One region of the Williamsia sp. z71 genome, then DNA from elsewhere that is predicted to be linked to it. Evidence: predicted binding sites of a transcription regulator. Region 1 holds the regulator's gene; the other holds the start of a gene.

Region 1 (15,224 bases):
GCCAGGTCCGTCCATGTGTGGACGACGGTGAGGCCGGTTCCGCGCAGTGCGGCCTGCTCGAACGCTGCTGTGAGTGCACGATCGGCGATCGCGGAGCCGTCGATGCCGACCACCACCGGACCGGTGCCCGGGGCATGCGCGATGACGGCCACCGGGCTGGTGGCGTGCGCGGCCACGCCCGTGCTGACAGATCCGGCGATCAGTCCACGGACGGCGCCGAGGCCGCGGCTGCCGACGACAACCATTGCGGCGTCCGCGGATTCGCGGGTCAGAGACGAGGCAGGTGTGCCGGCGACGACCCGTCCGGAGACGTTCACCGACGGGGCGGTGGTCCGGGCCAGTTGCTCGGAAGCTGCGACCGTGTCTTCGGCAGCCTTCTTGAGAATGGCGACCAGGTCTCCGGTGTAGGCCATCGACGACGCCGCCAGGCCACCGAGCTGCGGTTCGTAGACGCCGACCACAACGAGGTCGGTGCCCATCAGCTGGGCGGTGTTCGCGGCCCACACCACGGCATGGTCTGAGCTCTCGGAACCGTCGACTCCGACGATCACAGGTTTCGGCATTTCGGGTTACTCCTCTTGCTTGTTCTCTTGATGATGTTCTCGACGACCCGGCCAAAGCCCGAAGGCGCCGCGGATGCAGCGCCTTCGGGTCGGGGTGTCACCTGGTCATGCTCACTTGGACGATGTCTGCGCAGCCTCGTGGTCGCCGGCAGCCGAGTCCGCGGTGGCCGGTGCCCGGAACTTGGGCAGGAACGCGGTGATGACCAATGCGATGATCGCCGAGCCGGCCGCCAGTGCCATGACAATCCGGAACCCGTCCTCGGAGGGCAGGGTGGCGGAGCCGAGCGACATCGTCATGTTGGCGATGATGACGCCGGCGATGGCGCTCGCGAACGAGGTTCCGAGTGAACGCATCAGGGTGTTGAAGCTGTTCGCCGCACCGGTCTCGGTGGGCGGAACCGCTGCCATGATGAGAGCCGGCATCGCACCGTAGGCCATACCCGTTCCGGCGCCGATGATCAGTGCGATCACGACGAGCTGCCAGATCGAGTGCATGGCAACGACGCCCATGCCGTACCCGAGTGCCACGATCACGGCACCGATCATCAGCGTGATCTTGGGGCCGACCGCGTTGGTGATCTTCGATCCGATCGGTGAGATCAGCATCATGATGATGCCGGATGGTGCCATCACCAGACCCGAGACGAGCATGGATCCGCCGAGTCCGAAGCCGGTGGCCTCAGGCAACTGAACGATCTGGGGGAACACCATCGTCTGGGCGAACATGGCGAACCCGAAGACGATCGACGCGGCGTTGGTGAGCAGAACCTGCCGGCGGGCGGACACCCGAAGGTCGACGAGCGGCTTGGCGGTGCGGAGCTCCCACCAGCCCCAGACGAGGAACGCGATGAGCGAAACAATCAGCAGGACAAGCGTCTTGCTGTTGGTCCAGCCCCAGTCGGAACCCTTCGAGATGGGCAGCAGCAGCGCAACGAGCGCAATGGCGAGGGTTATCGCACCGGCGAAGTCGAACTTGCCGCCCGTTCGCACCGGGGATTCCGGCACCACGCGGATGACCAGTACGGCTGCGACCAGGCCGAGAGCAGCGGAAACCCAGAAGAGCATGTGCCAGTCGGCGTACTCGGCGATGATCGCCGCGATCGGAAGACCCAATGCGCCACCGACGCCCAGCGAAGCACCCATCATGGCGACTGCACCGGCAAGCTTCGCAGGCGGCAGGATGTCGCGCATCACGCTGATACCGAGCGGGATCAGGCCGGCGGCCAGACCCTGTAGGCCTCGACCGACGATCATCGGGATGACGCTCGAGGACAGTGCGGCGACGACCGAACCCGCGACGAGCAGTCCGATGCTGATCAGCATCATGCGACGCTTGCCGAACATGTCACCGAGGCGGCCCATCGTCGGCACTGCGACGGCCGCGGCCAGCAGGGTGGCGGTCACGGCCCAGGCGGTGTCGGATGCCGGCGCGTCCAGGTACTCGGGCAGATGCGGGATGATCGGGATGACCAGTGTCTGCATCAGTGAGGCCACGATGCCGGCGAATGCCAGCACTGCCACGATCGGCCCGGTTGGCGGCGTCTTCGCCAGGGGCGGCGAATTGGTGGGTGTGGACATCAAGGGCTCTCCATCGACTTGCAAATAGTTCTGTGCATATTTAAGTCACACGATTTAGTTAGCGTAGGGCAACCATGTGTCATCTGCAAACACCGCCGCGCTATTCGTGACGGACCTCACCTGAATCGGATTCGGGTGATTGGGGCCACTGGATATCCCGACCGACCTGAGCCGTACTTGAGCCGACGTCACTCAACTTTTTCGCGGGACCGGGAACACATTCGCAAGATTCACCGTTACAAGACTCGTGAGACCTGAGCGACCCCGACTCAATCCGACTTGACTGCGATGTTTAGACTTCGGTAGAAGTTGAGTCGATCGCGCTGAGGTTTCAGTTACAACCACAAACGTGAACATCCGTGCTCCGCGCTGCTGCGGACGCACTGCTTATAGGAGGCAACAATGGCTCGTGCTGTAGGAATCGACCTGGGCACCACCAACTCGGTGGTGTCAGTGCTCGAAGGTGGAGAAGCCACCGTCGTCGCAAACGCCGAAGGCGCCCGCACCACCCCGTCGGTGGTCGCGTTTGCCCGTAACGGCGAGGTCCTGGTCGGACAGCCGGCCAAGAACCAGGCTGTGACCAACGTCGACCGCACCATTCGTTCCGTCAAGCGCCACATGGGCGAAGACTGGACCACCGCGATCGATGACAAGAAGTACACCCCGCAGGAGATCAGCGCCCGCACGCTGATGAAGCTCAAGCGTGACGCAGAGGCATACCTCGGCGACGAGGTCGTCGACGCCGTGATCACCGTGCCCGCATACTTCAACGACGCCCAGCGTCAGGCGACGAAGGAAGCCGGCCAGATCGCCGGCCTGAACGTCCTGCGCATCGTCAACGAGCCCACCGCGGCGGCGCTGGCCTACGGCCTCGACAAGGGCGAAAAAGAGCAGACCATCCTCGTGTTCGACCTCGGTGGCGGCACGTTCGACGTGTCCCTCCTGGAGATCGGCGACGGCGTCGTCGAGGTCCGTGCGACCTCCGGCGACAACCACCTCGGTGGCGACGACTGGGATCAGCGTGTCGTCGACTGGCTGGTCGACAAGTTCAAGGCGAGCAGCGGCATCGACCTGACCAAGGACAAGATGGCCCTGCAGCGTCTGCGTGAGGCTGCCGAGAAGGCGAAGATCGAACTGTCCTCGGGACAGAGCACCTCGATCAACCTGCCGTACATCACCGTCGACGCGGACAAGAACCCGCTCTTCCTCGACGAACAGCTCACCCGTAGCGAGTTCCAGAAGATCACCGGCGATCTGCTCGAGCGCACCCGTGCGCCGTTCCAGGCCGTGATCAAGGACGCCGGTGTCTCGGTTTCCGACATCGATCACGTGGTGCTCGTCGGTGGTTCGACCCGGATGCCGGCCGTGACCGACCTGGTCAAGGAACTCACCGGTGGACGCGAGCCCAACAAGGGCGTCAACCCCGATGAGGTCGTGGCCGTCGGTGCCGCACTGCAGGCCGGTGTGCTGCGCGGTGAGGTCAAGGACGTGCTGCTGCTCGACGTGACCCCGCTGAGCCTGGGCATCGAGACCAAGGGTGGCGTCATGCACAAGCTCATCGAGCGCAACACCACCATCCCGACCAAGCGGTCGGAGACCTACACGACGGCCGAAGACAACCAGCCTTCGGTGCAGATCCAGGTCTATCAGGGTGAGCGCGAGATCGCTGCGCACAACAAGCTGCTCGGATCGTTCGAACTCGCCGGTATCGCTCCTGCCCCGCAGGGTGTCCCGCAGATCGAGGTGACCTTCGACATCGACGCCAACGGCATCGTGCACGTCACCGCGAAGGACAAGGGCACCGGCAAAGAGAACACCATCCGCATCCAGGACGGCTCGGGCCTGAGCAAGGACGAGATCGACCGGATGATCAAGGATGCCGAAGCTCACGCAGACGAGGATCGTGCGCGTCGTGAAGAGGCCGAGACCCGCAACCAGGCCGAATCGCTGGTGAACCAGACCGAGAAGTTCCTCAAGGACTCCGACGACAAGGTTCCCGCCGATCTCAAGACCAAGGTCGAGGGCTCGATCGAAGGTGTGCGCGAAGCGCTCAAGGGCAGTGATCTCGGTGCCATCAAGTCGGCTGTCGAGAAGCTGACCACCGACTCGCAGGAGCTCGGCCAGGCCATCTACGCCAACGCCGCTGCCGAAGAGGGTGCACCGACACCCGGTGGCGCCGATGACGTCGTCGACGCAGAGGTTGTCGACGAGGGTGTCGACGGCTCTGAAAACGCCGGAGAGCAGAAGTGACCCGTCCCGAATCCGAACCGGTGACCGTGACCGACAAGCGACGGATCGATCCCGACACGGGTGAGGTGCGTCCCGAGGAGACCACGGACGCTCCGGAGACAGAAGGGGCGCAACCGGATTCGGTGGACACAGAATCGATGGACACAGAATCGATGGACACAGTGGATGCCGCAATCGATGAGGTCGCTGCCGACGCAGCGGGCTCGGACAAGGAGGCTGAATTGCTGGCCGACTTGCAGCGGGTTCATGCGGAGTACGCCAACTACCGCAAGCGCGCTGAACGCGAGAAGGTCTCGGCCCAGCAGTACGGCAAGGGTGACTTGATCAAGTCGCTGCTGCCGGTGCTGGACGACCTGGACCGGGCGCGGGCTCACGGTGACCTCGAGGCCGGGCCGCTACGCGCGGTCTCCGACAAGATCACCGAAACCCTCAGTGCCGCGGGCCTGGCGGCCTTCGGCGCCGAGGGCGACGAGTTCGACCCGGCGTTGCACGAGGCCGTGCAGAATGAGGGCGACGGTGCTCGTCCGGTGATCGGGACCGTGTATCGGCAGGGCTTCCGCCTTGGTGATCGCGTCCTGCGCACGGCGATGGTGGTCGTGGTCGACGGGCCGAAGCCCGCGGACACGACGCCGCCACAGGACTAGGAGCTGACCGGCCCAGGCACTTGCAGTGCCTGGGCCGGCATCTTCGGCACACAATGAATACAAAAAGAACCAAAAACAGCGAAGATCTACAAAAGGAGGTGACGCCTGGTGGCCCCACAACGTGAGTGGCTGGAACAGGACTTCTACAAAGCGCTGGGCGTCGCGCCCGGTGCGTCCGCCGACGAGATCAAAAAGGCCTATCGGAAGCTGGCCCGGGAATTGCATCCCGACGCCAATCCGAACGACGCCGCGGCAGAGGAGCGATTCAAGCTCGTCTCCGAAGCGCACAGCGTCTTGTCCGATCCGGCAAAGCGCAAAGAGTACGACGACACCCGGCGCATGTTCGCCGGAGCGCGCGGACGCGGCGCGCGAGGTGGTGGGGGCGGATTCCCCGGTGGCTTCGGAGGTCCGTCCGGCGGCCAGGAATTCAACATCAACGATCTTTTCGGGGACGGCCCGGCCGCAGCGGGGACCGAGACGAACCTCGGCGACCTCTTCGGCGGCCTGTTCAACCGCAGTGGTGGTGGCTCGCGAGGTACGCAGACGCGGAGCCGTCGCGGCAACGACCTGGAAACCGAGACCACCCTCAGCTTCAAAGAAGCTGCTCTGGGTACCTCCACGACCCTGACGATCACCAGTTCTGCGCCATGCACCAGCTGTCATGGCAGTGGTGCCAAGCCGGGCACGAGCCCACGGGTCTGCCCGACCTGTAACGGCGCCGGTGTGGTCAGCCGCAACCAGGGCGCATTCGGGTTCAGCGAGCCCTGCACCGACTGCCGTGGCACCGGTTCGCGGATCGACGATCCGTGCCCCGACTGCGACGGCAACGGCGCAACGGTCCGGACCCGTCCGATCACCGTGCGTATCCCGCCGGGCGTGTCGAACGGTGGGCGCATTCGATTGGCGGGCCAGGGTGAGGCCGGTCTGCGCGGCGCCCCGTCCGGTGACCTCTACGTCACCGTCAAGGTTTCACCCGACCGCACCTTCACCCGCAGCGGCGACGACATCAAGGTGACGTTGCCGGTCAGCTTCGCGGAGCTGGTACTGGGCACCACGGTGTCGGTGCCGACGCTCGAGGGCAGTGTCGGGCTGAAGATCCCGCCGAACACGGTGGACGGACGGACCCTTCGGGTGCGCGGCCGCGGTGTGGCCAAGCGGGCCGGCGGTGCCGGAGACCTGTTGGTCACCGTCAAGGTCGCCGTCCCACCGAAGTTGGACGACGCCGCGATCGAGGCGTTGAACAAGTACGCCGCCGCAGAGAAAGCCAGCGGGTTCGACCCGCGTGCAAACTGGGGTAGATCATGACCGACCCGCCACCGAATGATCGAGACCGGGAGACCCGAGATCGGGAAGCCACCGAGTCTGCACGGATGTTCGTGATCTCGGTGGCGGCCGAGCTCGCCGGGATGCACGCCCAGACGCTGCGGACCTATGACCGTCTCGGACTGGTCACCCCGCAGCGGGCGGCCGGCGGCGGTCGCCGCTACTCCAGCCGCGACGTCGAACTCTTGCGCGAGGTGCAGCGACTGTCGCAGGACGACGGCGTGAACCTCGCCGGCATCAAGCGGGTCATCGAGCTGACCAACCAGGTCGATGCGCTCCAGAGCCGCGTTCGCGAACTCGAAGCCGAACTTGCGCAACAACGTTCGCCGCGCCGGGGCGACTTGGTCCCGATCCCGCGCACCAACGCTCTCGTGGTCTGGAAACCACGCCGCGACCGCGGCAATCGTTGACAGTCCGGGGCGGTGGCCGAGTTCTGCCGCGCTTTGTGTCTGCAGGTGACAGGATCCGCACGTAACAGGATCCGCACGTAACAGGATCCGCACGTAACAGGATCCGCACGTAACAGGATCCGCACGTAACAGGGTCCGCAGGTAACAAGAACAGTCGATAGGGCGATACATCAGCATGAGCCAGGTACTCGGGATATCTGTCACAGACCTGGAGATCGCATCGGTCGTAGCCGACTCCGGCACCGGTGAGGTGCTGGCCCGTAACTTCGTCGAGTTGTCGAACTCGTCCCCCGACTACGTGTTCGATGCGATCTACCAGCTTGTGCAGTCAGCCCCGGTCCTGCCGGGGGCGATCACGATTGCCTGCGCAGACAGCGCCACCGTCGTTGCCATCGGCGACATCATCGATTCCGGGCGCCTTCCCGCGCATCTGCTGCCGCATCACAGGCCCGATCCCGCGACACCGGATGGTGCATCGTCGACGCCGGACTGGTTCTCCCGGACGACTGTGGTCGGATCTCCGGTGGCCTATGCCGAGATCGTGGCTGCGATCTTCGGCGCCCGGGGTCTGGTGCTCGTCGCCGACCTGGACCGCTCCGGTGCACTGTTCCCCGGACAATCCGTTGCCCTTGTCGACACCAGCACCCGCACGGTGGTCGGTGCCAGTGAGATCTCCGGTGTGGGGTTGCGCCCGCCGGTCACCGAACGGGACGGAGCCCAGCTCGTCGGCGATGCGGTCGGGGTCATCCCCAACGCGACCGGTGCATTTCAGGGCATCGCGGTACTCGGCCCCGGGGCAGTGATCCCAGGTGTCGCGCCATCCCTGGAATACGCCCTGCAGCTGCCGGTGCAGATCGCCGATGACGGCCAGTACGCGACGGCCTATGGCGCCGCGATGGTCGCCGCTGCCGCGATCGGCGTGAGCAACAACAATCGTTGGGTCCTGTTGTCGGCCGCGGCTGCGGCCGCACTGTTCGTGGCGATCGGTGTGATCACCGCCGTGATCATGACCAGCAACACCAGTGAGCCGAAGACCGCGGTCGACGAACAGCCGACCACATCGGAGTTCAGTTCTTCGACCACGACGACAACCACGACGAAGTCCACTCCGCGGACGACGACGTCCGCACCACCCCCGCCCCCGCCCGAGACCACGACAACCGAGGCTCCGCCGGTGGTCGAGGAACCGGAGACCGTCACCGTGGTCCCACCACCCACGACGATCACCCAGGTCCCGTCGCCACCGCCCGAGACGACGACCACGACGACGCCACCGCCTGAGACCACAACGACCACGACCGGTTCGGCGACGGCGACAACCGTGACTCCGACCACTACTTCGGGCGCAGCGGGCGTGGCACCGCCACCCGCGGCGTGACTCAGTACGGGTCGTTCTGGATGTGGCTGGCCGGGATGCCGGCGATCAGGAATCGTCGACGGGTGTTGACCAGCATCTCGGGTGATCCGGCCATCAGTACTTGATGCGAGGTCCAGTCCTTGCCGTACTCCAGAACCGCGTCCGACAGCTGTCCCCGGATACGTTCGAAGGTGATCCGCCCGGACTGCTCGCCCGAGTTGCTCCACCAGGGGTCCTCGGTGTCCTCGACCACCGTGGTGACCGTGAGCCAGGGGTTCATGGCGGCGATCTGCCACAGTCTCGACAGGTCATAGAGGTCGGCGGGGTATCGCGCACCGAAGAACAGGTGCACCGCCGGTGGCCGCACCAGGCGGGTCAGTTCGATGATGATCGCGCGCAGCGGTGCCAGCCCGGTTCCTCCCGCGACCATCAGTACGTCGTTGCCGGTGGGGTCGACGTGAAGTGCGCCGTGGGCCTGCGCCAGATTCCAGACGTCACCGACCCGGGTCTCGGTGACGATGGAGCTGCTGACCGTTCCGCCCGGGATCGCCCGGACGTGGAATTCCAGCTCTCCGTCGGGATTCGGCGGGATCGACGGGGACAGGTGGCGCCAGATCCGTGGCCACTGGGGGATCTGCACCTCGAGGTATTGGCCGGCGGCAAATCGCAGCGGTTCGTCGGTGCGCAGCCGGACGACTGCGAGATCTCTTGACAGCCGATATTTTTCGGCGACGGTGGCCGGCCAGGTCGCCGGGCCCTGTGCGGAATGCGCGGCGCCGCGCATCACCCCGGTGGTCAGCATCAGCGCCTGGGAGACGACGCCCGCGGCTTCCTCGTCCCACTCGGAACCCATGACGGACGCGATCTCACGCATGAGCGCGACGAAGAACTCGTTGTAATTCTCCTCCGTGACACCGTATTTCCGGTGGTCGCGACCGAGCTGGCCGAGAAACTCCAGCAGCAGCGCATGATTTTCGCGGTCCGGGACAGCTTCAAAGACATAATCGATGACCCGGAACAGGGTTTCTCGTTGGCGTGCCATATTCGCCGGGAAGAGTTCCCGGAGCGCTGGATTTGTTGCGAATAATCGGTTGTAGAAGTTGGCGGTGAATCGTTCCGGATCCCGGGCCAGCACATCGCGCACCTGCAACAGCACGTGCCGCGTATGGGTACCCACGCTCAGTCCCGGCCTCTCCGTTGATTGCCAACAAATATCAGGTGAGAGGCCATTTCGATGGCCGCGCACCGCGAAGTTCATCGAGTGGATCAGGTTGGTCCCCGCACCCGTGCCACAGTTTATTGTGTTTTGCCGCCACTTACGATCAAGCGATGGCGGCTTGCTGGGTACAGTCTTCATATGGCAAAGGAGCGCGCCAATGATAATGTGCGCGACAGTGCGCTCGCCGGTCCTTCCGAATGGTCCGGGACACAGCCACGCGCGACCCCGGCCGGCGATTTCGGTCTCTTGCGCCGGGTCGTTCCCGGCATCATCGACACACACGTCCACCACTGGGATCCGCTGCATTCTCCCTGGGAGTCGACCCGACGCGCTCGACTCTATCGGGCGGCGCCGATTCTCGGTAAGGCCATCTTCCGGTACGCGGTGGCGCAGGGCGATCGTGAACTCGTCCTCGACCCACGGATCGTGGCCCGGCCGTACCTGCCGAAGCACTATCACTCCGACTTTCGCGGTGCGGAGCCGACAGCCGGCGTCCCCGTCGAGTCTGTGGTCTACATGCAGACCGACTGGGTCCTCGAGGAACCGTTCGGCTCCACCGATGAGACACGTTGGGTGGCAAACCTTCCCTTCGGGCAGGACGGTGCCCCCGAACTCGCGGCGATCGTCGCCCGCGGTGATCCGCGCCAGCCGACGTTCGGGCAGCTGATCGAGCGGCACCTCGACATCAGCGACAAGGTTCGCGGTATCCGCTGTGTATCGGCTTGGCACCCCGATCCCAAGGTGCGCAGCTGGGTGGAAGGCGAGGGGGTCCTGGTGGACCCGGACTTCCTGGCCGGGTTCGCCGCGATCGCGGAAAACAAGTTGGTTTTCGAGGCCTGGGTGTATTCACACCAGCTCCGCGATGTCCGGGCCCTGGCGCGGGAGTATCCGGACACCACCATCGTGCTCAACCATCTCGGGACGCCGGTCGGATTGTTCGGGCCGATGGGGCAGACGACGGGCAGCACCGCGGCGCAGCGGCATGAACTGTTGCGGGCGTGGCGCGAGGACATCTCGGCACTGGCGAGTTGCCGCAACGTGGTCGCGAAACTGTCGGGTATCGCATTCCCCCTGCTGGGATACGGACATCAGCGTTCCGGGAACATCGGCACCCAGCAGACGCTGACCAACATGACCGGGCCGCTGATCGAACATGCGGTGGCGGCATTCGGCCCGGAACGGTTGATGTTCGGGTCCAACTACCCGGGGGACAAACCGAACGCGACGCTGCAGATGATCGTCGGCAGCCAGCTCGAAACCCTGGAACCCTACGGCGGCAATCTGCTCCGCAAGGTATTCCGCGAGAACGCCCGGCGCGTGTACAGGTTGGGCTGATCTAATGCGCCGGTGGCAGGTTCTCCAGGCGGAGTTGCTGTAGCCGGTCGTGGACCAGCGGCACCGCGGAGGCACCTTCGCCGCTCGCCGCCGCCACGCGCTTCATCGATCCGCTCCGGACGTCGCCGACGGCAAAGATCCCCGGCACCGTGGTCTCCAGGAATGCCGGTGGCAAGCCGTTGCGCCAGTACTCCTTCGGGATGGATCGTCCGGTCAGAAGAAAGCCGTGGTCGTCGCGCTTGACCTGCGGCGGGATCCAGTCGCAGGTCGGTGCCGCACCGAGGAGCAGGAACAGGCCCGACGCGGTGATGCGCTGCGAGGAGCCGGTCCGGTTGTCGCACAGCTCCAGCCATTCCAGATGGCCTTCACCACCACCGTCGACCACTTCGGTGTGACCGCGCACCGTGATGCAGGGGCTGGCCTCGATCTCCCTGATCAGATAGTCCGACATCGTTTCCGTCAGCGATTCGCGGCGGATCGCCATGGTCACCGACCGGGCGAACCGGGACAGGTGCATCGCCGCCTGACCGGCGGAGTTGCCGCCGCCGACCACCACGACGTCGCGTCCGGTCATCTCGCGGGCGGCGCTGGTCGCAGCGCCGTAGTAGACGCCCGAGCCGACGAGATCCTCGCAGCCGCGGACACCGAACCGCCGGTACGCGACACCGGTGGCGATGACGATCGTGCGCGCGCAGATGCGTGCCTCATCGACCATCACGTGGTGATGGTCGTATCGCGCATCGATGTCCACCTCGGTGACACCGCGACCGCAGAAGAACTGCGCCCCGAACCGGCCGGCCTGGATCCTGGCCCGCTGTGCCAGCCGCATTCCCGAGATCCCGCGCGGGAAGCCGAGATAGTTGCGGATCATCGAACTGGTTCCGGCCTGCCCGCCGATGGCCCCGGTCTCGATGACCGTGGTGGACAGACCTTCGGAGGCCCCGTAGACGGCCGCGGCCAGGCCCGCCGGTCCGGCTCCGATCACGAGCAGGTCGGCGACGGTGCCCTCAGGGATGCTGTCGGGGGTGCCGTAGATGCTGGCGGCGACGTCGCTCACCGTCGGACGGGACAGCGGCGGTTTTCCGGGGTGATGCAGGATCGGCAGCTCGGAGTCGCCGGTCACCGATTGGAGGATCTCCCGGCCGGCCGGGGATTCGGGGTCGTGGATCTGTACGGGCATGCCCATCCGGTCGAGGAAGTCGCGGATCTCGGCCAGTTCCGGGGATGGCCCGTCGGCGACGATCTGCAGGAAGGCGACCTCGGGCGCGGCGACCGACCAGCCCCAGTCCGACAGGTACTCGACGATTGCGGTGTGGAACTCTTCGTCGCGCTGGCCGCGGGGGATGCCGAGGTAGGTGTCGTAGCGGCCCTCGGCGACACCCGCTCTCAGTTCGTCGTACGAGGTTCCGAACCGGATCGCCGGGATGAGGGCGACTCTCCTGGCGGTCGGGACGACGAACCGGAGCTTCTGAAGCAGATCGGAACCCTGCCATGAACCGAGTTGATCGAGTTCGACGAGAATCAGCGCCACTGGGACATTGTGTTCCACAAGACTTTTCACGACATCGAGGCAGGCGTCGCCGCTGTCGGCGTATTTCACGGTGTAGTCGCGTCCGTACCGGCTGCGGATCTCATCGATGACGGTGTTGCGCGACGGTTCGGTGGTCGCCAGCACGATCGCCGGCGTCAGACGGTCATTCGGATCGTTCTCTGACGAGGTCACCTCGTCCAATCTAGCGCGGTGTTCGGCCCGGTGTGGGTGTAACTGTTCCTGGAGACCGGTGGCTTCGAGGGTCTCGTCATCGCCGATGTCCTCGGAACTGACCCGCGGCCGGGTCGGCCGGAATGCGGTCACCGGTGATCCATCAGGCCGGGGCATCTTCGCGGGGCATCTTCGCGGGGTGAAGTTCGCTGCCGAGAACGCCGAGGCCGTATTTGTCAGCGCACCCACCAGAGGGCTTCTGCGCGCGCTGGTTACGACATCTGTAAAGAGCTGGTCGCCGGCGGAAGGGGCGTGGAACGCGCGGATCCATCCGCTGCTGACCATCATCACCGGCGTCGACGGTTTCGACCTCGCATCCGCCGTGACGCCGGGTGCGTTGCGGCACAAGCTGTTCGGAAAAGGTGACTGTTGCCCGACCACCATCGCGGTGCGTGACGGGTTCGGGGTGCAGGTCTGATTCCCGCACTTTGTGCGGCCAGGCTTGGTATCAACGGAGCATGGCCTACGATCTGTTCGACGTCAGCGGAAAAACGGCCCTGGTCACCGGGGGTACCAGCGGGATCGGCGCGATGATCGCCCGCGGCCTCCATGAGCGCGGGGTCCGGGTCATCATCGCCGGCCGCAAAGCCGACGCGCTCGAGAAGGCGTCGGAGGCAGGGCTGACCGCGATCGAAGCAGACCTGTCGACGCCGCAGGGTTGCACCGACCTCGCGCAGAACGTCCTGGCTCAGACCGACTCACTCGACATCCTGGTGAACAACGCCGGTGCCACCTGGGGTGCGCCCATCGAGGAGTTCCCGTCGTCGGCATTCGACAAGGTCCTCGGACTCAATGTCCGGGCGCCGTTTCTGTTGACGCAAGCACTGCTACCGGCGCTGGAGAGGGCAGCGTCTGCAGAGCAGCCGTCAAGGGTGATCATGATCGGCAGCATCGACGGGATCCGGGTGCCGCAGACGCCGTCGTATTCGTACTCGGCGGCCAAGGCCGGTGTCCACCAGCTGACCCGGCACCTGGCAGGACATCTGAGTTCGGCGAACATCACCGTAAATGCCATCGCGCCAGGGCCATTCGAGTCCCGCATGATGCGGGCGATGCTGGAAGAACGACGCGACGAGATCGAGTCGAGTACACCACTGGGCCGTATCGGCCGTCCCGACGACATGGTCGGCGCCGTTGTTTATCTGACGAGCCGGGCCGGTTCATATCTCACCGGCGCGGTGATTCCTGTCGATGGTGGCATATCAACCACTCGATGACCGATTTTTTGAAATACCTTCACCAATGGTTCCGCGGATTTCGCACAAGGCACGAATTCCTTCCCAGGATTGCCCCGATTTGGGCACATGACGTGCAATGATCCAATGGTCGCCGATACCCGGCGATCTGCCGAGTAAGGAGCACGCGGCTATGTGGGATTCATTCTGGGACTTCATCTGGTACACGTTGGTGATCTTCGCTTTCATCGCGTATTTGATGATTCTTTTCAACGTTCTGATAGATCTTTTCCGTGACCACAAGACGTCCGGGTGGGTCAAGGCGGTCTGGATTTTCTTCCTGGTCCTGTTGCCCTACATAACCCTCTTCGTCTACCTCATCGCTCGCGGCCGCGGAATGGCCGAGCGTGCGCGTGAAGCCCAGCTCGACGCGCAGAAGCAGGCCGAGGCCTACATCAAGCAGACGGCCGGAACCGCCGGGCCCGCAGATCAGATCGCGGCCGCGAAGGCGCTGCTGGACAACGGCACGATCACCGAAGACGAGTTCCAACACCTCAAGGCAAAGGCACTCGCGGCGGCCTGACCCTTCGCGTACGCACCACCTTCATTCCAGGCACCGAACGCCCAGCGCGGTCGGTGCCTGGAACGTTTGCGGGTGCAGTGCGCCGCATCACTGCGCATCTGAGGCGACGGTGATATGCATGTCTGACGTACAGCGACAGCTGCTCCAGAACCGGGGCGGGTCGGCTGCGCTCACCGAAAGTGTGGACGCACGGATCCAACGGACGGCGATGACATGCGAATACTTGTACTCGGAGCGACGGGCTATATCGGCGCCCGACTGGTCACGGCGTTGCTCGCCGCCGGCCACGACGTGGTCACCGCATCACGGGACCACGGCTGGCTGAAGCAGTTCGGATGGTTCGATGAGGTCCGCGCGGTGGAACTGGACGCCATGGATCCGGAGTCGGTGCGTGCCGGACTGGCCGCGGCAGGTTCGATCGACGTCGTGTACTACCTGGTCCACGGCATCGGCCAGAAGAATTTCCGCCGGAACGATGAGGCCGCAGCGCAGAACGTGGCAGCGGCGGCACGGGACCACCAGGTCGGGCGCATCGTCTATCTGGGCGGGTTCGTACCCGAGGGCGACGAGCTCTCGGAGCACCTGGAGAGCCGGGCCGAGGTCGGTCGCGCTCTGCACATCGACGGTGGTCCCGAAGTCGTCTGGCTACGTGCAGCAGTCGTGATCGGTGCCGGATCGACGTCGTTCGAGATGGTCCGGTACATGTCCGATCGTCTGGCGGTGATCCCCCTGCCGTCGTGGATCGACAACCCGATGGATCCGATCTCGGTGCGCGACACCATCTACTACCTCGTGGCGGCCTCATCGGACGCGCTGCCGCCGGGGCACTACGACATCGCCGGCCCAGAGTCCTCGTCGTATAGTTCGTTGCTGTTCACCTATCTCCGCGCGATCCGGATGCCACGGTTGGGAGTGGTGTTGCCGAGCGTCGATGTTCGGCTCGCCGGCTTCCTCAGCGGGTTCGTGGTCCCGGTGCCGAGCGGGCTCGCCTCGGACCTGGTGCGGTCGCTGGACCATCCGATGGT
Region 2 (15,224 bases), on a different contig from region 1:
GCCTCGAGCTCGCCGCTGCGGGCACTCTCGTACAGGGGGTCCTCCTCGGTGCTGCCGACACGGACATCTCGGCCGGCTACGACGGGCCCAAGATCGATCCCCGCGACGTGCCCCGTCGCTCACTCGAAGGCCTGGTCGACGGCTCGATCGAGGTGATCGTCGACGACTGGACCGCGATGGTGAAGGCGTCACTGGCCGGAGACCCTGCCGCGTTCTACGAGCAGATGACCGAACTCCTCACCGCGAGCTGACCAGCGCAGCAGGCACTTCGCCTCGCAGTGACAGTCAGACAAGTGGGCTCCGGACCTCCGTCACCGCGATCCTGGCGGCCCGTCCGATCGCGGCCTCCACCGTCGGGAGTGACATCTCCGATCGGGCGGCATGGGTGAACACGGCGACCGCGATCGGATGCTCGCCGGGGTATTCGACCACCGCAACCTCATTGCGGATGGCACCGAGTGTTCCGGTCTTGCCCGCAATGGTTGCCACCCCCAGCGGGAATCCCGACGAGATGCGTTGCTGCCACGCCTGTTTACGCATGGTCTTGCGGATCAGGTCGCACATCGCCGGCGAGGCCACCCGGTCGTCCCAGATCAATTCGAGTAGTCGGGTGGCCTCACGTGGTGTGGTGGCACTGGCCAACGCTGGGTCGTACGCGCTGATGGTGTCGTCACGGTCGATGTTCGCCAACGCCGAAAAGGCCTCGGAGACCGTGTCCGCCCCGGTCTCGGCCACGAGTTGTTGCTGCAACTGAGCCATTCCGCCGACCACTCGGGTCCCCTCCAGGCCGACCGACTCGAGTACCTCCCGAACCGCGGCCAGTCCGACCTCGGCGAGGATCACGTCGGCGGCAGCGTTGTCCGAGACCACCATCATCTGCACGGCCAGGTCACGCCAACTCAACGTGATCGGATCGTGCAGCGCCGCAATGCCGGTCGGTCCGGCCGCACAACTGCGCGGATCCACGGTGACGGTCGCGGCCAGGTCGAGCTCACCGCGGTCCGATTTCCGACACAGTGCCACCATCAGCGGCAGTTTGTACACCGACGCCATCACCACCGGATCGTCTGCATCCCAGACGAACTCACGGGAAGGCGCCCGACCGATGGTCCGGGCGTGCACCCAGCCCGCGCAGCCGGCGTCGGCGAAGGTCTCCCCGATCCGGGACCGGGCCGTCGCGACATCCTGCGCGGTCACCGGGAGAGTTTCCACAACGCCGATTCGACCGCGTCGATCGCCACCTGATCGGCTCCCGGACGCCGCACGACCAGCAGTCGCAGGGGAACGTCCTCCCGGATCATCGGCACCAGCCTGATGCCGGCGATGTGCTGGAGGTGATCTTCATCCACCGCCAGCGCGAAGGCCTGACCGCCCGCCACGGCCGCGATGGCCTCACCCGCGGTCCGGACAGGCAGGACGTCGACGTCGAGCCCGCGGACATGGAGTGTGTCGAGGAGCAGGTCGACGGCGGGCGGGTTCGCGGCCCGGGGCACATGCGCCAACGCCAGCGAAGCGAGCATGCGCACCGAAGGCCGCGTCGCCGTCGTCACCGGATGACCTTGCGGAACCATGAATGTCCGATCGATGCGGACCGCGGAACCCGCCTCCAGATCGTCACGGACACAAGGATGCTCGACCACGGCGAAATCGAGCAGGCCCTTCCGCACGTCCGCGACCAGTTCCGCGACCGTGCCGGTGACCATCCGATGTCCCCGATCGGGTCCCAGTCCGGCGAGGGCCATCGAACAGCGAGCCGCGATCGCCGGGTCCAGGTCGGAGGGCAATCCGCATCGCAGGACGTCCCGGTGCTCGCGTAATCGCCGGGCTTCCCCGGCAAATCGTTCGGCGTCATCGACCAATACCCGGGCACGGGGCAGGAGTTCACGTCCGGCACCGGTGAGCACAGCTCCCTGTGGTCCCCGGCGGATGAGTTCGACACCGAGTTCCTTCTCCAGGCGTCGCAACCCCTGGGACACCGGGGGTTGTGTCATCTCCAGGCGTGCGGCCGCATGGCCGAAATGTCCCTCTTCGGCCACCGCCACGAAGAACCTCAGGTGTCGGACCAGATCCATACCCACCACTGTGACATCTTTCGGCGACCACAGGCATTTGCACGGTCGAGCCCCGGCGAGGAGTGCGATCTGCGTGTAATGATGGTCCGGCAGCCGTTTCACCCCCGAGTGACGGGAGGGCAGTATGCCCACGTATCAATTTCGCTGCCAGTCCTGCGGCGACTTCGACCGCCACTATTCCCTCGCCGATCTACCCGCCGAGTCATCTTGTCCCCGCTGCGAATCGACGTCGCGGCGGATGATCACCACAGTCGGCCTCACCTCCGGCAGATCCCCGTCGATGCGTGTCCTGGATGCGACGAAACGCAGTGCCTCCGAACCGACTGTCGTGAACGGTCCGCTTCCCTCGCCCCGGCAACCTGCGCCACGGCGTCGAGCCGTGTCCACCGACCCCCGGCATTCCACCCTGCCCCGACCCTAGGGAGATCAGCTCATGCCTGACGTGGTGTTTCCGCTCGACTCCACCAAGAAGTTCACCGAACAGCAGTTGTTGGGCCACAACCGTTGGCATCACGCGATCCCGCCCGCGGTCACCGTCAAACCGGGTGAGAGCTTTCGCGTCCATTGCCGGGAATGGTTCGACGGGGCCATCGAGAACAACGACTCGGCCGAAGACATCCTCAACGCACCACTGACCACGGTCCACACCTTGAGTGGACCCATCGCGGTCGAGGGTGCCAAGCCCGGGGATCTGCTGATCGTCGACATCCTCGACCTCGGCCCCATCCCGCAAGAGGATTCGGGACCGCTGGCCGGCCAGGGCTGGGGTTACACCGGGATATTCCCAACCGACAACGGTGGCGGCTTCCTCACCGAACAGTTCCCCGATGCGTACAAGGCGGTCTGGGACTTCTCCGGCCAGACCGCCACCTCACGTCACATCCCGGGTGTCGGCTTCACCGGCATCGTTCATCCCGGGCTGATGGGAACCGCGCCCTCGAAAGAACTCCTGGGAACCTGGAACACCCGCGAAGCAGCCCTGATCGCAACCGATCCCGACCGGGTGCCACCGCTGGCACTGCCACCGGAACCCCGAGATGCCATTCTCGGAAGCCTGACCGGCGATGAATTCGCCTCTGCGGCAGCCGAAGCCGCGCGAACCGCACCACCCCGGGAGAACGGCGGCAATCAGGACATCAAAAACCTCACCAAGGGCACCCGCGTCTTCTATCCCGTCTTCGTGGACGGCGGCAACCTTTCCGTCGGTGACCTGCATTTCAGCCAGGGAGACGGTGAGATCACCTTCTGTGGCGCCATCGAGATGGGTGGTTTCATCGATCTCCGCGTCGACATCCTCCGCAATGGCATGACCACCTACGGGGTGGGCGAGAACGCAATCTTCATGCCCGGCAACACCGACCCGCAGTATTCACAGTGGCTGGCGTTCTCGGGCACCTCGGTCACCCTCGACGGTCAGCAGCGTTACCTGGACTCACATCTGTCGTATCAGCGCGCCTGCCTGCACGCGATCGACTACCTGACCAAGTTCGGGTATGCGCCCGAACAGGCCTATCTGCTCCTCGGCGCCGCACCCATCGAAGGACGGTTGTCCGGTGTGGTCGACATACCCAATGCCTGCGCCACCGTGTACCTCCCGACCGCGATCTTCGACTTCGACATCACACCCGGGCCCAACGGCCCGACCCAGATCGATCCCGGCATCGGTGCACCCCACGCGAGTCGCGACGGGTGAGGGTGTCGCGGACTCACCAGTCGAGGTCGACAGCGAACTCGACCAGCGCGGCGCTGACCTCCTGGGCGCATTCCATCTGGATGAAATGCCCGGCGCCCTGATAGATTTCGACCCGCTGCAGCCGAGGCATCATCTCCCGCATTCGGGTGATGGCCTTCGTTCCTGTCATCGTCAGCACGGGATCGTTGCCGCCACAGAGAAACATCGCGGGCACATCGAGACTGCGCGGCCGCATGGCCTGTTGCTCCCAATTGAGGTCGGCGGCACGGTACCAATTCAATCCACCGGTGAAACCTGCTTCGCCATAAGCACTTTCGTAGATGTCCACGTCAGTGGCCGTCAGCCACGCCCACGGCAGTGGCGGCGCCTGCGGTAACGCGTCGAGATATCCGACCCTGGTGCCCCCGCGACCACTCGGGTGCTGCCAGATGTCGAGGTAGCGATAGGCCCCCGAGAGGGCGTGATGGATGCGGTGCAGAAACTCTCGGGGTGCCGCATCGAGTTCGGCATCGGCGAGTCCGGGCTGCAGGAAGTACTCGAAATGGAAGAAGTGGTTCTGCGCCATGGCGGTGAACGCATCGGACGGCTTTATCGGAAGCCGGTCCGGTGAGTACGGCATCGCCATCAGGACCAGTCCCGCAATGCGCAAGGGATGTGTGAGCGCCAGGGTCCACGCCGTGGGTGCCCCGAAATCGTGGCCGACCACCACCGCGCGATCGACGTCCAACGCGTCGAGCAGACCGATCAAGCGCCGACCGACCGACGTATACGTGTACTCACCGATCGTCGCCGGCGCGGTGGTTGCGCCGTATCCGGGCATGTCCGGGGCGATCACCTGGAACCCGGCGCTCACCAGCGGCTCGACCTGGTGACGCCAGCTGTACGCCAGACCCGGAAAACCGTGGCAGAGCAGGATCACCGGCCCGGAACCCTCATCGATGAGGTTCCAGTCGAAACCGGCGACCGTCACTCGTCGATAGCGCACGAAACTAGAGTTGCTGCAGGTCCTCGGGCCGCCAGACCGCTCGCATCGTCTTGATCTTGCCGTCGTCGTCGAACACCATGATGTCGACCGGGGTGATCTTGAACGACATTCCCGCGGTCTCGGTGATCAACGTGAACTCGAAGACCGCGGTGTCCCCCGCGATCTTGGTCCAATGCAGTTCTGCGGTGGCCTTGTCCATCGCCGCGATCACGCCGTAGAACTCGATCAGCGACTCACGGGTGTTCCGGATGTCGGCGCCGATCGGATCCTCGACGGATGCGCCGTCGGCGTAGAGATCTGCGACCTGTTCCGGCGTTCCGTTCGCAACCAGGTCGACATACGATTCGACAACCTTTTGCAACTCCTCGACACTCGCCATCTGGCGTCTCCCCTCGAATTAGTAGAACGTGTTCTAGTTCGAGGCAGCACAATACCCCGCCGGCAACCTGTGCCGACGGGGTATTGGAGAGTCCGGTCTCAAGTGGCCGGTCAGCGACTCTGGTCAGCGGCAGCAGCGTTGGTCTTTGCGCCGGCATTGGCCAACTCGCCCGCAGCGTTCTCGAGGTGCGCCCGGACGAACCACTGGAACTTCTCGAGTTCAGCGGTCTGGCCGATCAGGATGTCCTCGGTGATCGGGTCGATCTCACTGGCGACCTTGATCGCCTCGCGATGCGAGGTGATGAAACCGACGTACACCAGGTCGAGCGCACCGAGATGGGCCTGGACGGTGTCGCGACCGACGGAGTAGTCCTTCCAGGAGCGGTCTTCCTCGATCGCCTTGGCGGTGCCGTTGGGCGATCCGCCCATCGTCGCGATTCTCTCGGCGAGTGTGTCCGCGTAGCCGCGCACGAGGTCGACCTGCGGGTCGATCATCTCGTGAACGCCGATGAAGTTCGGTCCGACCACGTTCCAGTGAATGTGCTTGAGAGTCAGGTGCAGGTCGTTGAATGCGCTGAGGCGTTCCTGCATGACTGCGATCAATTTCTTTGTGGCCTCATCCGAGAGACCCGGTGCTGTGAATGTAGTCATGACCATGGTGTGCCCAGCAGACGTAACTTTCAAACGTCGGGGCGAACCGCTCGACTCACCACACGCCGGTCAACCGAGTCCCGATGTCCTTGACACCCCATACCCATTGGGATTGGGTCAACTGAACACTTAGTGCCCAAGTCCGATAGACATCGAAGGATTGCGAAATGACGCAGAACCCACCCCCGCCCGGAGACGAACCCGGCGTTCCTCTCGGGAAGAATCCGGGGCAGCCCGAACCGCCGCAGGGCGGTCAATACCCACCACAGGGCGGCTATCAGTCCCCGCAAGGCGGCCAGTACCCGGCGCCCGGCAGTTACCAGCCTCCGCAGGGCGGCCAGTACCCGCCGCAAGGTGGATATCAGCCCCCGCAGGGCGGCCAGTCCTATCCACCGCCCCCGGCAGGTGGGCACTACCCGCCGCCGCAGGGTGGTTACCAGTCTGCGGGTGGCTTTCCGCCACCACCTCCGGTGGGCCAGTACGCACCGCAGGGTGGCGGATACCCCGCGAGTGGCGGCTTCGGGCCGCCGCAGCTGTCCGTCGGTGCGGCGATCAACTACGGCTGGGAAAAGTTCAAGGCCAACGCCGGCCCCTGGATCGCGATCTGCCTGCTGGCGTTCGTCGTCAGCCTCGTCGTCCAGTTCGCATTCTCCGGCTTCAGTTTCAACACCGACTCGTGGCTCCTGAGCCTGCTCGGTAGCCTGGCCTCGTTTGTCGTCACCACGATCTTCAAGGCCGCCGTCACCAACGGCGCCCTGGCCGAACTCGATGGTCAGCGCCCCAACATCAACGCGTTCTTCAACTTCAGGAACCTGGGCGTGGTGTTCATCGTCGCCATCGTCGTGGGCATCATCACCTGGATCGGCTTCATCCTGCTCATCATCCCGGGCCTGATCATCATGTTCCTGACCTGGTACGCGCTGACTTTCGCAATCGACCGCGACATGGACGCGATGACCGCGATCAAGGCGAGCTTCGAACTGACCTCCAAGAATGTCGGTCCGCTGTTCCTGCTGGCACTTGCCTGCGTCGGCCTGAACATCGTGGGCGCCCTGCTGTGTGGCCTGGGGTTGCTCGTCACCGTCCCGCTCACGCTCATCGCGAGCACCTACGCCTATCGCGTCCTGACCGGAGGCGTTGTCTCACCCGCAGGCTAGTTACGGTGAGGCGGGCCCACCCGTGGTTCGCACCAGCCCGATATCGGCGCAATTCTGCGCCGGTATCGGGCTTTTTGGTCCCGGGACCCCGGACTGCTCGACGTCGAAGTGATAGAACCGTCAGTTGGTTGGCGGCGCAGCGGTGGGCGCGGGCACCGAGATCTCCATCGTGCGCGCGGCTGCTTCCCGGCGCGCCCGCCCGCGATAGACCAGGACACCCCCCATCGCGAAGATCCAGACGGCGAACTGCACGGTCCACGCGACCCGGAACGAGTCGAACGAGTAGCCGCCCATCGCGCCGATGATGCTGCCCATCACCTGCATCACCACCATCGACACCAGGAACCCACCCATGTTGACCAGGCCCTGCGCGGTGCCCAGCACCGCGCCCGGGTTCGAGGTCCGGGCGAAGTCGAAGCCGATCACCGATCCGGGGCCGCCGACCGAGATGACCACCACCAACAGCATCAGCAACCACATCGGCGCCCGGGTCGGGAGCAGTAACACCGCCGCCCAGACCACCGCATTGCTGCCCATGATCACGAGCACCAGATCCGACCGCCGCTTCGGATAGCGTCCGGAGTACACCCCGATCAGGATTCCGGCGACGATGATGACACCGACCGAGACCGTCAGGATTCCGCCTGCGGTCTCCTTCGAGAGCCCCTGAGCAGCGGTCAGATACGGGATGCCCCACATCAGCGAGAACACCGTGATCGAGAACTGGGTCCCCATGTGGGTGAAGAATCCCAGTTTGGTCCCGGACCGCGACCACACCGTCTTGACGCCCGCCAACGTCACGCGCAGCGAGGTCCGCGGCACGGCCGTCTCGGTTCCGGCCGGGGCGTTTCGGACGACCGCCACCGTCAACACCACCGAAAGCACCCCGAGGGCCGCGGCCGACATGTACGCCCGTGTCCAGCCCTGGGCATCGAGCAGCATCAGGAATGGCACCGCGGACAACACCTGCCCGAACTGTCCGCAGATCCCGGTGAACTGGGTGACCAGCGGTACCCGGCGCGGGGTGAACCACCGCGGGACCAACCGCAGTACCGAGATGAACGTGAACGCGTCGCCGATCCCGACCAGGACCCGAGCCGCGATGGCGACCGGCAGGTCGTCGGTCAGCGCCATCGTCATCTGTCCGGTGACCAGGATCAGCCCACCGGTCGCGAGCATCGCCCGCGACCCGAAGCGGTCCAGCAACAGGCCGGCGGGCACCTGCGCGAGCGCGTAGACCGTGAGCTGCAACACCACGAACGTCGAGAGCACACCGGGTGCCGCCGAAAACCGGTCGGCAGCATCGAGCCCGGACACACCGAGGGTGGTGCGGGCGAGGATGGCCACCACATAGGCGAATACACCTGTCGCCCAGACCACCCATGAGCGCACAGATATCCCTTTCCCACGTTCGGTCCCGGCTTTCAAGCATGGTCCCATTCGAATCGGCCCCGACATCCGGCCCGAGCGGCCGCGCGCACGAAGGCCCATGAGTGATGATGGAGGAACTGCCCGGCCCTTTCCCATCTGGGTGCTGATCGTGGCGCTCACCGGTTTTTCGGTGTTCCCGGTTGTCCTGGGTCTGCAAACACGCTGACGCGGCGCCCGGGGGCGAAGGAACACCCCGCCCTCACCCGTCGTTGTACGTACAGAACTCCGCCGAATCCTGCCGATGTCAGACGCCGGCAGCCGGCTGTGAGAAATACAAAGGAGAGTCCACGTGTCGCATGAATACCGCAAAGATCCCGACGCCGTTGCGCGCCTGAACCCGGCGCAGTTCGCCGTCACGCAGGAATCGGCCACCGAGCCGGCCTTCCGCAACGAATTCTGGGACAACCACGAAGCCGGCCTCTACGTCGACATCGTCTCGGGCGAACCCCTGTTCACCTCGACCCAGAAGTTCGACAGCGGCTGCGGCTGGCCCAGTTTCACCACCCCGATCGAGCCGGCAAACGTCGTAGAGAAGAGTGACACCACCCATGGGATGGTCCGCACCGAGGTGCGTTCGGCCCATGGCGACAGCCACCTCGGCCACGTCTTCAACGACGGACCCATCGCCGAAGGCGGTCTGCGTTACTGCATCAACTCGGCCGCGCTTCGCTTCATCCAGGTCGCCGACCTGGAGAAGGAAGGCTACGGCGAGTATCTCGAGCTGTTCACCACCGAGGAGGCGAAGTAGATGAGCGAAAAGGCGATACTGGCCGGCGGATGCTTCTGGGGCGTGCAGGACCTGGTCCGCAAACTGCCCGGCGTTCTCTCGACGCGGGTCGGATACACCGGCGGCGATGTCCCGAACGCGACGTACCGGAACCACGGCACGCATGCCGAGGCCCTGGAGATCGAGTTCGATCCGGAACAGATCAGCTACCGCGATCTGCTCGAGTTCTTCTTCCAGATCCATGACCCGTCGACCAAGAACCGACAGGGCAACGACGTCGGGGCCAGCTACCGGTCGGCGATCTTCTACACCGACGACGAGCAGAAGCAGGTGGCGCTGGACACGATTGCCGACGTCGACGCGTCGGGACTGTGGCCGGGCAAGGTCGTCACCGAGGTGACCCCGGCCGGCGACTTCTGGGAGGCAGAGCCCGAACACCAGGACTACCTCCAGCGGATCCCCAACGGCTACACCTGTCACTACGTCCGACCGGGTTGGAAACTGCCCCGTCGAGCACAGACCACCAGCTAGATCGCAGACTCACCAAAGCCCTCGCCCGACTCCGGTCGTGCGGGGGCTTTGACTTTCCCAACAGGAAAGTAGATACTACTTTCCCAATAGGAAAGTGAGTTCCCATCATGGCCGATATCGATCCGGAAGAAGCCCGCCGCGAACTGGAGTCCGCCGACCGCGCGCGGCGCCAGGTGAGCGAGGAAGTGGGACTACCCGTCCAATACTGGTGGGGCATGGCGGCCGGCTGGCTGGTGTTGGGAGTTCTTGCCACCTTCACCCCGTGGTGGCTGGCCGCGGCGGGGACGATCCTGTTCGGGGCGGGTCATGCCGTCCTGGCCTCGCAGTTCTTGAGCGGCCGGCGCCGCACCTCCCGCATCCAGGTCAGCCACGAGGTGACCGGCGTCAAGAACGCGATCATGGTGGTCGGGATACTGCTGATACTGGTCGCCCTGACGATCTCGTTCGCACTGGTTCTCGACGCCCAGGACGTCGGGATGCCCGCGCTGTGGTCGGCACTGGTCGTCGCCGTGATCACCGGGGTCGGCGGACCCGAGATACTCAAGACGGTGCGCAGATGGGCGCGTGTGTGAGCCCGACCGACGGTTTCGATGAACTCATCCACCCCAGCACCCGGTTGTCACTGGTAGCCACCCTGGCGGCCGCCGACTGGGCCGAGTTCTCATTCCTGAAAGAACGCCTCGCCTTATCCGATTCGGCGCTGTCCAAGCAGTTGTCGACCCTCGAAGGGGCCGGGTACCTGATCACCGAACGTGCACCCGCCGGCCGCAGACGGACGGTCCGGGTCAGACTCACCGCCGTGGGCAGGCAGGCGTTCAAAGGCCACATCGCCGCGTTGCAGGCGATCGTCGACAGCGCCGCCCCCGGTGACCCGGTCACCGACGGTTCTTAGCTAGAAGCCCAGGCCCATCCAGTCGGTGGCGGTGAACTCCTTCTCCAGGTGCGCGGCCTCGACCTCGACCTCATCGGGATCGGGATCGAGACCGTCGCCGGCGAGGGCCCGCAGAGCGGCGACGACCCCGGCCTCGTAGGTTTCGAATCCGCCGATGACCACGCTGTCCGCCCGCCACCACACCAACAGGTGCGAGCCGCTCGGGGACGGGCAGAAGCCGATCACCCGGCCGTCCCGGGCCAGCGTCGGGCAGTCGTCGGGGTAGCCGTCGGTTTCGCTCATGGGAGCACTGTATTCGTTGCCCCCGACGTACCCGCTGACCAGCGGTGATGGGCGTCGCATGGGCGCCGCGGTGTTTGCCGCCGCGGTGCGCGGGGTAGTCCGTGAGCACCATCGACATGTCTGGAGCTGATCGTGAACACCGTTGTCTGGATCGTCATAGCCGTTGTTGTCGTACTTGTCCTGATCGCCCTGATCGCCCTCCTGATGCGGAGGCGCCGCGCACAGCGGCGGGTCGAAGCCGGACAAATCCGTCAAGCGGCATCGCAGCGCGTGAACGAGGTTCAGCGAAACGAGGCCATCGCCGAAGAGTCGGCAGCAAAGGCACGCCGCGCCCAGGCGGACGCGGAGGCCAAGGCCGCCGAGGCCAAGCGTTTGAAGCACGAGGCGTCGACCCACGAAGATGTCGCAGCATCAGCGCGTGAGGAGCTCGACGCCCAGCTCCGGCACGCCGACAAGATCGATCCCGATGTCCCGCACGCCGGTCGGCACGAGCGCGATGCGGACGCCGGCGACCAGCCTGTCGCCGAGGGCAACCGGCAAGCACCAGGAGCCGCTCCGGCCGCGCCGGGAACCCATCCGGCCGCACCGGTGGGCAACCAGCAGGCGCAGGGGCACGGGGCGAATCCGGCCGCACCCGGAGCCAATCAATTCGCACCCGGGGCCAACCAGCCGGCGCCCGGCGTCGATCGTTCAGCTCCCTCGGCCAACCCGGTACGCCGCGGTGGCGACCCGGCGCCCATCGATGGTGCTCAGGCCCCTGGCGAAAGGCACACCCAGCAGTAGGTGTTCGACGATCAGATGAGGCCGGTCACCTCGAGGCCGTCGAGGGCGATGTTGGCGGTGCCGAGCAGCAGGTTCATCTCGGCGACCGTCGCATCGCGCGTGGCCGGATTCTGCAGGCCGGCGCTGTTGACCAGGGCAACGGTCCGAACGGCTTGGAACATCAGCGTGGTGGCCAGTTCATCGCCGAAGATGTCCCCGGCGAACCAGCCCGTGAACAGCCCTTCGAGGTCCGCCCCGTAGGTCTTCTCGAAGTCGGCAATGATCCCCGGCGTCGCGTCCACGAGTGCACCGCCGAATGTGTAGAAGTCCCTGGTGTTGTCCGCGGTGGTGCCGATGTTGACCAGCGCCTTGGGGAAATCGATGACCAGGTGCGCGAAGATCGCGCCCGTGACGACCCGTCCGGGGCTCCGGCCACAATCCCCGGTCAACGCCAACGCGTCGGCCCAGTGCGGTGACGGCGTCCCGCCGATGACGTATTCGTGCAGGTCCGCCAGGTACAGCCGGACCACTTCCACTGCGAGATCGGCGGCCCAGACCGGGTCGTCGTACGTCCCCGAATCGATACTCGGACCGACCAGATCGAGAATCTCATCGAAGGCCAGCGGGAAGGTTCCCCGGTAGTCGTCGGAGTGGGTCAGTTCGGCGCGCACCGCGGAGATCCGATCTCGGGCCTGCGGGAAGGTCTCGATACCGGCCGGGTCGGTCAGTGCCGCGAGGGCGGCCTCCGATTCCGGGGTGGACGCGGGCACACAGGCCGACGAGGCCGGTGCGGCGATGCCGACGGGGGCGGCGGTGGCGGTGGGTGCGGTCAATGTCGCGGATCCGAGGATCAACGCGATCGTACCGATGGCTGCTCGGGTCGTCTTCTTCAGAATCACGGCGGAACACTAACGTGCGCCGTGGTCGGTACGCCGCTTCGGGTCTGTGGGCGTCCTCGCCGCCGCGCGCCACCGAAGGCCGCGGCGGTCTGCGGTTTAGGCTGATGAGATGCGGTATGGGATCTCAATACTTCCGGATCAGCCATGGCATCAAGCGCGGCCCAAATGGGAGCGCGTCGAAAGCATGGGCTTCGACCACGGGTGGTTCTTCGACCATTTGGTGTGGGGCGGCCTCCCGGACTCCCAGTGGTTCTCCTGCATTCCCACGATGACGGCGGCCGCCGCGGTGACACCGATCAAACTCGGGACATTCGTGGCCACCCCGAACTTTCGGCATCCGGTCTCTTTCTCCCGCGAAATAGAGACGCTCCTCGATATCGCCGGTGACCGGATCCTGCTGGGACTAGGTGCCGGCGGTACCCCCGACGACGGCCTGGAAGGTACAGCGCCGCTGACCGCCAAGCAGAAGGTCGACCGGTTCCAGGAGTTCACACTGTTGCTCGAACGGCTTTTCAGCGAAGACCACGTCACCGCGGACGGTGAGTACTACCAGGCCCGGAACATGCGTCTCGTGGGCGGACCGGTGCGAGATGAGATCCCACTCATATTGGCGGGCAACGGTCCCCGTTCGATCCGCTTCGCCGCACAACACGGTGACGCCTGGATGACCACCGGCGCCAAGGTCGAGACCCTCGATGAGTGGTTCACCGGAATAGCCGCTAGTTGCGGACTCCTCGAGGAGACACTGGTCGAGAGCGATCGGGATCCGGGCGGCTTCGATCGCTACCTCAACCTCGACGCCTCGCCACAATTCTCGCTGGAGAGCGTCGGCGTCTTCGACGACATGGTCGGCCAGGCAGCAGAACTCGGGTTCACCGATGTGATCACCCATTGGCCACGTGAGACCGACCCCTTCCGTGGATCCGTCTCGGTCTTGGAATCGTTGACAGAACGCGGATTCAACAACCCCTAGTCAAGAACCGGCCCGGGGTGTGGTGTGTGAACCGAGGTCGGATTCTGCTGTCGATGAACATCGACACCTGCGGGAACAACGCTTCTGAATTCGAAGTTGAGCCGAATGAACTTAACTTTGGAGGAAGCATGACCGAACTCAATCGCTTGCCGGTGCTGTTCCTGACCGAGCCCGTTCTCCTGCCCGGCATGGTTGTGCCGGTCGAGCTGGACGACGCCGCTCGAGCTGCGGTCGACGCTGCGAAAGCCGGCGATCCGGAGACGAAAGCGAAGCCGGAACCCCACCACTACGCAGGCAAATTACTGGTCGCCCCACGACTGGATGACCGCTATCCCGCCTACGGCGTCGTTGCCTCGATCGTGCAGCTCGGCCGGATGGCCGACGGCCGATCGGGCGCCGTGCTGAGGGGCGAATCCCGCGCGCACATCGGCTCGGGTACCACCGGCCCCGGCGCTGCGCTCTGGGTCGAGGTGGAGCCTGTTGACGAACCCGACGTCACCGACGACGTCCGTGAACTGGCCACCGAATACAAACAACTGGTGCTCGCGATGCTGCAGCGCCGCGAGGCCTGGCAGGTCATCGATTCGGTCAACAAGCTGACCGATCCGTCGGCACTCGCCGACACCGCGGGCTACGCGTCATATCTGACCGACGTCCAGAAGCGTGAACTGCTGGAGACCCCCGACGTGGGGAGCCGCCTGCGTACCCTGATCACCTGGACCCGCGACCACCTGGCCGAGGTGGAGGTCAACGACAAGATCGCCGGCGAAGTCCGCGACGGCATGGAGAAGACGCAGAAGGAATTCCTGCTGCGGCAGCAACTGGCCGCCATCCGCAAGGAACTCGGCGAGGATGAGCCGGACGGCAGCGACGATTACCGCGCCCGTGTCGAATCCGCACAATTGCCCGACAACGTCCGCGAAGCCGCGTTGCGCGAAGTCGGGAAACTCGAACGAGCCAGCGACCAGAGTCCCGAATCAGGTTGGATCCGTACGTGGTTGGATACCGTCCTCGATCTGCCCTGGAACATCACCACCACTGATTCCACCGACATCAAGGGCGCTCGGGCGATCCTCGACGCCGATCACCACGGTCTGGACGACGTGAAAGACCGCATCGTCGAGTACCTCGCGGTACGGGCCCGCCGGACCGAACGTGGCTTGCAGGTCGTCGGCGGGCGCGGTTCCGGAGCCGTGATGGTGTTGGCCGGACCTCCCGGGGTCGGCAAGACGTCGCTGGGCGAGAGTGTCGCACGGGCGCTGGGCCGCAAGTTCGTTCGTGTCGCCCTCGGTGGCGTCCGCGATGAGGCCGAGATCCGCGGCCACCGGCGTACCTACGTCGGCGCACTGCCGGGCCGTATCGTCCGGGCCATCGGTGAGGCGGGATCGATGAATCCCGTTGTACTGCTGGATGAAATCGACAAGGTCGGCGCCGACTACCGCGGCGACCCCAGCGCGGCCCTGCTCGAGGTGCTCGATCCGGCGCAGAACCACACGTTCCGTGACCACTACCTCGACCTGGACCTCGACCTGTCCGACGTGGTGTTCCTGGCCACGGCCAACGTCATCGAACAGATCCCGTCGGCGCTGCTCGACCGGATGGAGCTGGTGACCATCGACGGCTACACCGAGGACGACAAAGTCGTCATCGCGCGTGACTACCTGCTGCCCCGGCAACAGGACCGCGCCGCCATCACCGACGACGAGGTGGAGGTCACCGACGCCGCGCTCCGCAAGATCGCGGCCGACTACACCCGGGAACCGGGAGTCCGCCAGTTCGAGCGCCTCCTCG

The links. The regulator HspR, encoded in region 1, represses chaperone genes until heat shock. The targets are predictions, from matches to a motif close to ANNTGAGTNNNNNNNACTCANNT.
Region 2: a site for HspR is predicted at 13,528-13,550, ahead of lon (endopeptidase La). Genes of this name have one in related genera too.

Annotation. Positions count from the first base shown of each region.
Region 1 is NZ_JCANWX010000001.1:214,786-230,009, forward strand. It holds gene AC51GR_RS00880 (universal stress protein) at 1-563, opposite strand, end outside; gene AC51GR_RS00885 (MFS transporter) at 675-2,141, opposite strand; gene dnaK (molecular chaperone DnaK) at 2,544-4,391, shown strand; gene grpE (nucleotide exchange factor GrpE) at 4,388-5,035, shown strand; gene dnaJ (molecular chaperone DnaJ) at 5,144-6,340, shown strand; gene AC51GR_RS00905 (heat shock protein transcriptional repressor HspR) at 6,406-6,768, shown strand; gene AC51GR_RS00910 (DUF7159 family protein) at 6,944-8,146, shown strand; gene AC51GR_RS00915 (FAD-binding oxidoreductase) at 8,148-9,302, opposite strand; gene AC51GR_RS00920 (amidohydrolase family protein) at 9,483-10,679, shown strand; gene AC51GR_RS00925 (NAD(P)/FAD-dependent oxidoreductase) at 10,681-12,402, opposite strand; gene AC51GR_RS00930 (hypothetical protein) at 12,488-12,859, shown strand; gene AC51GR_RS00935 (SDR family oxidoreductase) at 12,900-13,658, shown strand; gene AC51GR_RS00940 (SHOCT domain-containing protein) at 13,810-14,199, shown strand; gene AC51GR_RS00945 (NAD(P)H-binding protein) at 14,413-15,224, shown strand, end outside.
Region 2 is NZ_JCANWX010000003.1:188,790-204,013, forward strand. It holds gene AC51GR_RS09045 (SDR family oxidoreductase) at 1-251, shown strand, start outside; gene AC51GR_RS09050 (serine hydrolase) at 286-1,197, opposite strand; gene AC51GR_RS09055 (LysR family transcriptional regulator) at 1,194-2,072, opposite strand; gene AC51GR_RS09060 (FmdB family zinc ribbon protein) at 2,197-2,493, shown strand; gene fmdA (formamidase) at 2,506-3,765, shown strand; gene AC51GR_RS09070 (alpha/beta fold hydrolase) at 3,779-4,750, opposite strand; gene AC51GR_RS09075 (nuclear transport factor 2 family protein) at 4,755-5,129, opposite strand; gene AC51GR_RS09080 (Dps family protein) at 5,240-5,779, opposite strand; gene AC51GR_RS09085 (hypothetical protein) at 5,947-6,936, shown strand; gene AC51GR_RS09090 (MFS transporter) at 7,057-8,328, opposite strand; gene msrB (peptide-methionine (R)-S-oxide reductase MsrB) at 8,657-9,115, shown strand; gene msrA (peptide-methionine (S)-S-oxide reductase MsrA) at 9,116-9,625, shown strand; gene AC51GR_RS09105 (hypothetical protein) at 9,733-10,197, shown strand; gene AC51GR_RS09110 (transcriptional regulator) at 10,182-10,517, shown strand; gene AC51GR_RS09115 (hypothetical protein) at 10,518-10,799, opposite strand; gene AC51GR_RS09120 (hypothetical protein) at 10,932-11,582, shown strand; gene AC51GR_RS09125 (DUF5995 family protein) at 11,594-12,460, opposite strand; gene AC51GR_RS09130 (LLM class flavin-dependent oxidoreductase) at 12,570-13,433, shown strand; gene lon (endopeptidase La) at 13,562-15,224, shown strand, end outside.